One region of the Pseudomonas sp. 05N36 genome, then DNA from elsewhere that is predicted to be linked to it. Evidence: predicted binding sites of a transcription regulator. Region 1 holds the regulator's gene; the other holds the start of a gene.
The links. The regulator sigma-54, encoded in region 1, starts transcription at its own class of promoters, with help from an activator protein. The targets are predictions, from matches to a motif close to ANTGGCATNNANNTTGCTNT.

Region 1 (3,590 bases):
CATCGCATTGAATGTGCCGGCTGCGCACCTCTTCCAGGAGTTCCGGGAAACGTGACAGGTGGCTCGGCAGGTTGCGCGCATCGATGGAAACCGCAACCAGCGGTTGCGCCAGTTCGGTGTGAATCAGTGCGCGCTCGGCCAGTTCCGGTAACAGGCCGGCCGGCAGGTTGTCGATGCAGTAGTAACCGTTGTCCTCCAGTACATCGAGGGCGGTACTTTTACCCGAGCCAGAACGGCCGCTGACGATGATCAAGCGCATGATTAGTGACCGTTCTGCTCGTCGAGGACAACCTGGTACAAGGCTTCATTACTTTTTGCGCTGCGCAGGCGATCGCGGACTTCTTTACGATCGAGCATGCTGGCGATCTGGCGGAGCAGTTCCAGGTGCGCATCGGTAGCGGCTTGCGGGACCAGCAGAACGAATAGCAGGTCGACCGGAGCACCGTCGATGGCGTCGAAATCTATAGGAGCGTCCAGGTGCATCAAGGCACTGATGGGCGACTCGCAACCTTTGAGGCGGCAGTGGGGGATGGCGATGCCGTTGCCAAAACCGGTGGAACCGAGTTTTTCACGGGCGACCAGACTCTCAAAGACATCCTGCATGGCCAGACCCGGCACTTCGCGGGCGATCAGGTTGGCAATTTGTTCGAGGGCTTTCTTTTTACTGCCGCCCGGCACGTTCACCAAGGAACGGCCGGGGGTCAGGATGTTTTCAAGTCGGATCATGGGTTGGGAGTGTTAACGACCGGTCGCGCCCTGAAGGAGGCTCTGGGTCTTTTCCTTATGCTTTTTGAGTTGTTTATCCAGCTTGTCGGTCAGGGCGTCGATCGCGGCATACATGTCGTTATGCTCAGCGTTGGCGACCACTTCTCCACCGGGGATATGCAGCGTGGCTTCGATTTTCTGCAGCAGCTTCTCGACGGTCAACGTGACCTGCACATTGGTGATCTTGTCGAAATGCCTTTCTAATCGGTCGAGTTTTTCGCCGATGTAGATGCGCAGGGGTTCGGTCACTTCCAGTTGGTGTCCACTGATGTTGACTTGCATACAGCTTCTCCTTCGTTGCCAGTGCATAAGGCGGCAGGCTGGCTTGCCTGCCACTAGAGCGTGTCCGAAAAGTTTTCGAACACACCCTGGAACGCTATGGCGCAGCCCGTCACATCAACCGCTTGCGTTCGCTCGAAGGCGCGATCCCCAGGGACTCGCGGTACTTGGCGACGGTGCGGCGGGCCACCTGAATGCCTTGTGCCTCCAGTAAACCAGCGATCTTGCTGTCACTCAACGGCTTTTTCTGATTTTCCGCGGCAACCAGTTTTTTGATGATCGCGCGGATCGCTGTGGACGAGCATTCACCGCCCTCAGAGGTGCTGACATGGCTTGAGAAAAAATATTTCAGTTCATAAATACCGCGTGGGGTATGCATGAATTTTTGCGTGGTCACTCGTGAAATCGTCGACTCGTGCATGCCGACCGCTTCAGCAATGTCATGCAGGACCAACGGCTTCATGGCCTCATCGCCGTACTCAAGGAAGCCGCGTTGGTGCTCGACGATCTGGGTAGCGACTTTCATCAGGGTTTCGTTGCGGCTTTGCAGGCTCTTGATGAACCAGCGCGCTTCCTGCAACTGATTGCGCATGAAGGTGTTGTCGGCGCTGGTGTCGGCGCGGCGGACAAAGCCGGCGTACTGCGGGTTGACGCGCAGACGCGGAACCGACTCCTGGTTCAGCTCCACCAGCCAGCGCTCGTTGTCTTTGCGCACGATGACGTCGGGAACCACGTACTCGGCTTCGCTGGACTCGATTTGCGAGCCCGGACGCGGATTCAGGCTTTGCACCAGTTCGATGACCTGGCGCAGCTCATCTTCCTTGAGCTTCATGCGGCGCATCAGTTGGCTGTAGTCGCGGCTGCCCAGCAGGTCGATGTAATCGATGACGAGGCGCTTGGCCTCGGCCAGCCAAGGGGTCTTGGCGGGCAATTGACGCAGTTGCAGCGACAGGCATTCGCTGAGGTTGCGTGCGCCGATACCGGCCGGCTCGAATTGCTGGATGCGATGCAGGACGGCTTCGATCTCGTCGAGTTCGATGTCCAGTTCCGGATCGAAAGCCTCGAGGATTTCTTCGAGGGTTTCGTCCAGATAGCCCTGATTGTTGATGCAGTCGATCAGGGTTACCGCGATCAGTCGATCGGTGTCGGACATTGGCGCCAGGTTCAATTGCCAGAGCAGATGGCTCTGCAGGCTTTCGCCGGCGGAAGTGCGAGTGGTGAAATCCCATTCGTCGTCATCGTTGCTCGGCAGGCTGCTGGCGCTGGTCTGGTAAACGTCTTCCCAGGCGGTGTCGACCGGCAGCTCGTTAGGGATGCGCTCGTTCCAGTCGCCTTCCTCGAGGTTATCGACCGTAGGCGCGGTTTCCTGGTAGGAGGGTTCCTGGATGTCTGCGTTGGGTTTTTGCTCGATGTTGTCCGCCATCGGGTCGGCGTTATCGAAGTCGTCGCCTTCTTCCTGGCGTTCGAGCATTGGATTGGACTCCAGTGCCTCCTGGATTTCCTGTTGCAGGTCCAGGGTCGACAATTGGAGCAGGCGGATGGCCTGTTGCAGCTGCGGTGTCATCGTCAGCTGCTGGCCCATTCTCAAGACTAGCGATGGTTTCATGGCAGGGGCTTAACACCTTATTCGCCGGCGCACATGCGCCATCCACTACAGGGCGCCGGAGCGCCAAACATAAGCAAATTATATGCCTGAAACTGAAGTCTTTGCCTAGAGCGCTGTAACAATAAATACGTATGGTTTTATTGGGGCAAGCGCTCCGGCGACTGACCGGACACCTCAGTGCTTACAGGCGGAACTCATGGCCCAGATACACTTCCTTGACCAGGTCGTTGGCCAGGATGGTTTCGGCGTCGCCTTCGGCAATCAGTTGGCCGTCGTTGACGATGTAGGCGGTTTCACAGATGTCCAGGGTTTCACGAACGTTGTGGTCCGTGATCAGCACGCCGATACCCTTGGCCTTGAGGTGATGAATGATCTGCTTGATGTCGCCTACCGAAATCGGGTCCACGCCGGCGAAAGGTTCGTCGAGCAGGATGAATTTCGGCGCCGTGGCCAGGGCACGAGCGATTTCCACGCGGCGACGTTCGCCACCGGAAAGGCTCATGCCGAGGTTGTCGCGGATGTGGTTGATGTGGAATTCCTGCAGCAGGCTTTCCAGCTCTTTGCGACGACCGGCCTTGTCGAGCTCCTTGCGGGTCTCGAGGATGGCCATGATGTTGTCGGCGACCGAAAGTTTGCGGAAGATCGACGCTTCTTGCGGCAGATAGCCGATACCCGCTTGTGCACGACCGTGCATTGGCTGGTGGCTGACGTCCAGATCGTCGATCAGTACGCGCCCCTGATCGGCCTGGACCAGGCCCACGATCATGTAGAAGCAGGTTGTCTTGCCGGCACCGTTCGGGCCAAGCAGGCCGACGATCTGGCCGCTGTCGATCGACAGGCTGACGTCACGCACGACCTGGCGGCTCTTGTAGCTTTTGGCCAGATGCTGGGCTTTCAGAGTTGCCATTACTGGGCCTTCTGCTCGTCGGTTTTCTTTTTC
Region 2 (3,590 bases), on a different contig from region 1:
TGGGAAGCCTTCCTTGATCAGCGTTTCGTCGGGAATCGAGAGGGGTTTTTTGCAGTGGCTGCACAACTTGCGAGCCAGGCGCTGGGCAATGATCAGGTGCACGGCCGTGGCGATGTTGAACCCCGGGATGCCCATGTTGTGCAGCCGGGTCAGGGTTTCAGCGGCACTGTTGGTGTGCAGGGTGGAAAGCACCAGGTGCCCGGTTTGCGCAGCCTTGATCGCAATTTCGGCGGTTTCCAGGTCGCGGATCTCGCCGACCATGATCACGTCCGGGTCCTGGCGCAGAAATGAGCGCAACGCCTGGGCGAAATCCAGGCCTTGCCTGGGATTGACGTTGACCTGGTTGATGCCTTCCATGTTGATTTCCACCGGGTCTTCGGCGGTGGAGATGTTGATGTCGACAGTGTTGAGGATATTCAGCCCGGTGTACAGCGACACGGTTTTCCCTGAACCCGTCGGCCCGGTCACCAGTATCAGCCCCTGAGGTTGCTTGAGCGCTGCCATGTACAGGTCTTTCTGGTCGGGCTCGTAACCCAGCGCATCAATGCCCATCTGCGCGCTGGAGGGGTCGAGAATCCGGATCACGATTTTTTCGCCCCACAACGTTGGCAGGGTGTTGACCCGGAAATCGATGGATTTGTTTTTCGACAGGTGCATCTTGAGCCGCCCGTCCTGGGGTTTTCGACGTTCCGAAATGTCCAGGCTGGCCATCACCTTGAGACGGGCAGCGATGCGGTTGGCCAATTGAGTCGGCGGTCTGGCGACTTCGCGCAGCATGCCGTCGGTCCGCACCCGCACCCGATAGATTTTTTCGTAGGGCTCGAAATGCAGGTCCGAGGAGCCGCCCTTGATCGCGTCCAGCAGCATCTTGTTGACGAAGCGCACCACCGGGGCATCGTCGGAGTCCTGGCCGGTGACGGCGTCCTGGCGCTGGTCGTCGACGGCTTCGATGTCCAGACCGTCGAGATCGACATCGGCCATGTCTTCCAGGCCCGTGCTGTGGCTGTCGAAGAATTTGTCGATGGCGTCGCTGAGCTTGTCGTCTTCGACCAGGATCGCTTCGGTGGTGAGGCCGGTGCTGAACTGGATGTCGTTGATCGCCTGTTGATTGCTCGGGTCGGAAATGCCCACGAACAGTTTGTTGCCGCGCCGCAAGAGCGGCAGGGCGTGGTGCTGGCGAATCAGCTTTTCGCTGACCAGGTCTTTGGGCTGGGAGTCCTTGTCGAGACAGTTGAGGTCAAGGAAGGCGACACCGAAATGCTCGGAGGCAATTTCCGCAACCTGGCGACTGCTCACCATTTTGTTCTGTACCAGATAGCTGACCAGGGAAACGCGATTGCGTTGAGCTTGCTGATACGCCTGTTGCGCGCTTTTGTCAGTGAGCAGTTCGGCCAGCACCAATTGCTTGGCCAGGCCGCTGAGGGCGATGTCATTCATTCGAGTACCAGGCACAGACCGTTCAAGACTTATAGCCTAGTCAACGGATGGAACCACACCAGCGCCTTTGAGGTGACAAAAAGTGTCAGATAGTGCGGTTCCTCGGGGCCTGCGCCGGACTTTTACCGATCTGACACCCTGTAAACAGGGGGCGCAGGGTTTGGCACGTGCTGTGCTGTGACTGGTTCAGGACATGAGATTTCGCCTCATGCATGGAGCCTGTTCTATGAATAATCAAAAAGGTTTTACTCTTATCGAGCTGCTGATCGTGGTGGCGATCATCGGCATTCTGGCGACGTTCGCGTTGCCGATGTATTCCAAGTATCAGGCGCGGGCCAAGCTCACCGCCGGACTGGCCGAGATTTCGGCGATGAAGGTTCCGTATGAGGATGTGATCAATCAAGGGACTGCGCCGACCACGGCGAACGTGGGGCCTGGCGGCGCTGCGGCGACCAGCAATTGCACTCTGGTGGTGACAGGCACTGCAGCCACAGGGGCCGGCACCATTGTGTGCACGCTGGTGAATGCGCCAGCGCCTGTGTTGAGTAAAACCATCACTCTGACTCGTGATGCTACAAACGGCTGGTCCTGCGCGACCACTGCCTTGCAGGACTACGCGCCGAAGGGTTGCACTGGCGCCTGATCTCGCGTCAATCAATGCCTCGCTTCTACGGACGCGAGGCATTTTTTTTCACTGTTCGATGGGCCCGCGGTCAATCGATAAAACCCGCAACTTGCATGTCGACAATGCCCGGGTCATGCATTTTGCATGATTCCAGGGGTTTGATTTTTTTGTAATTTATTGATTTATATAGACTTATTGGGTTGCGGGAAGTTGGCACAGCCTTCGCACTGTCTCTGCTAACCCTGCTGAGAAGGCATGCAGCAGACTTTCTGGAAGAACAGGAGTTACTCGTATGAAGACGTTCGCTATCGCTGCCGCCGCTGCAACCGCCCTGACCCTGACCATGGCCAACGTTGCATTTGCGCAGACCACTCAAACCACACAGTCGCCGATGGTGGTGGCTGCCGGTGAAATGACCAAGGCCGAGGAAGCGACTTCCGATACCTGGATCACCACTAAAGTGAAAAGCGATCTGGTCACCGAGAAAGGGATTCCTGGCACTGACATCAAAGTCGAAACCAACAAAGGCGTCGTTTCTCTATCGTCGAAAGTAGCCATTACCCAGTCTCAGAAAGAAATGGCCGTCGCTATCACCAAGAAAATCAAAGGCGTCAAAGCCGTATCGGCTGATGGCCTGATGACCCAGTAAGACTCAAGGCTTTTCCTCTTAACCGGGAGAAGGGAATCTTGAGAGCGCTGTAGAACCAATGTGGGAGCGAGCCTGCTCGCGATAGCAACTCATCATCCAACCTATATGTTGAATGTTAGTCAGCTATCGCGAGCAGGCTCGCTCCCACATTGGCACATTGGATCGTAACTTCAGCTACCGCGTTTGCTGGTGATCCGTACCAGGCGGTTGCCTTCAAAACGCAGGTATTGGTACATGCCGCTGTTCGGACCGTAGGTCCATTCCTCAACCGGGACTTCTTCCCGGCGATTGACGCTGCGTTTGTAGCCCAGCGCATCACGCGCAACCGGCTCGCCACATTTGTGCAGCACTTCACCTGTGCGATCGCCGAGGCTGATCAATTGACTGCCGCAGCGCAAGGTATCGGTCTGGGCCTGCACCTGGCTGGCGAACAACGCCAGTGCCAGGCTGATCAGCAATCGGCTATTCATGCTTACTCCGCGTCCAGGTGCATGGGCGTGACGACTCGGCCATCGCTTTCGGCTTCGCCCAGGTTAGCGTCAACGAAATACACCCGGTCATCGGCGAGCTGGGTTTTGTCGACCAGATAGTCCTTGATGGTACTGGCGCGATCCTGACCCAGCTGGCGCAGCAGCGCGGTGTCTGAAGACCAGAACTTGATCACGCCTTCACGCAGTTTGGCGGTGCGCTCTGCTTTGCCCAGTTGCGTCCATTCGGCCGGTGGCTGGGTTTTCAGGCGCGTACGGTAGATGGCTTCGAGCAGCGGGCCTTTTTCGCTGTCCGGGACGTCCAGCAACGAGGCTTGCGCAGGGACTTTTTCGCCGCGACGCTGGAGCATTTTGTAGTAGTTGTACTGGTATTCACGTTCCAGTCGCTGTT

Region 2: the regulator sigma-54 is predicted to act here: its motif matches at 1,597-1,616, upstream of AC1DIH_RS22250 (pilin).

What each region holds. Positions count from the first base shown of each region.
Region 1 is NZ_JBFTNH010000012.1:219,086-222,675, forward strand. Features, by position in the region: gene rapZ (RNase adapter RapZ) at 1-259, opposite strand, end outside; gene ptsN (PTS IIA-like nitrogen regulatory protein PtsN) at 262-726, opposite strand; gene hpf (ribosome hibernation-promoting factor, HPF/YfiA family) at 739-1,047, opposite strand; gene AC1DIH_RS16915 (RNA polymerase factor sigma-54) at 1,157-2,650, opposite strand; gene lptB (LPS export ABC transporter ATP-binding protein) at 2,832-3,557, opposite strand; gene lptA (lipopolysaccharide transport periplasmic protein LptA) at 3,557-3,590, opposite strand, start outside.
Region 2 is NZ_JBFTNH010000020.1:39,867-43,456, reverse strand. Features, by position in the region: gene pilB (type IV-A pilus assembly ATPase PilB) at 1-1,437, opposite strand, end outside; gene AC1DIH_RS22250 (pilin) at 1,664-2,080, shown strand; gene AC1DIH_RS22245 (BON domain-containing protein) at 2,355-2,711, shown strand; gene AC1DIH_RS22240 (DUF2845 domain-containing protein) at 2,882-3,181, opposite strand; gene AC1DIH_RS22235 (DUF748 domain-containing protein) at 3,184-3,590, opposite strand, start outside.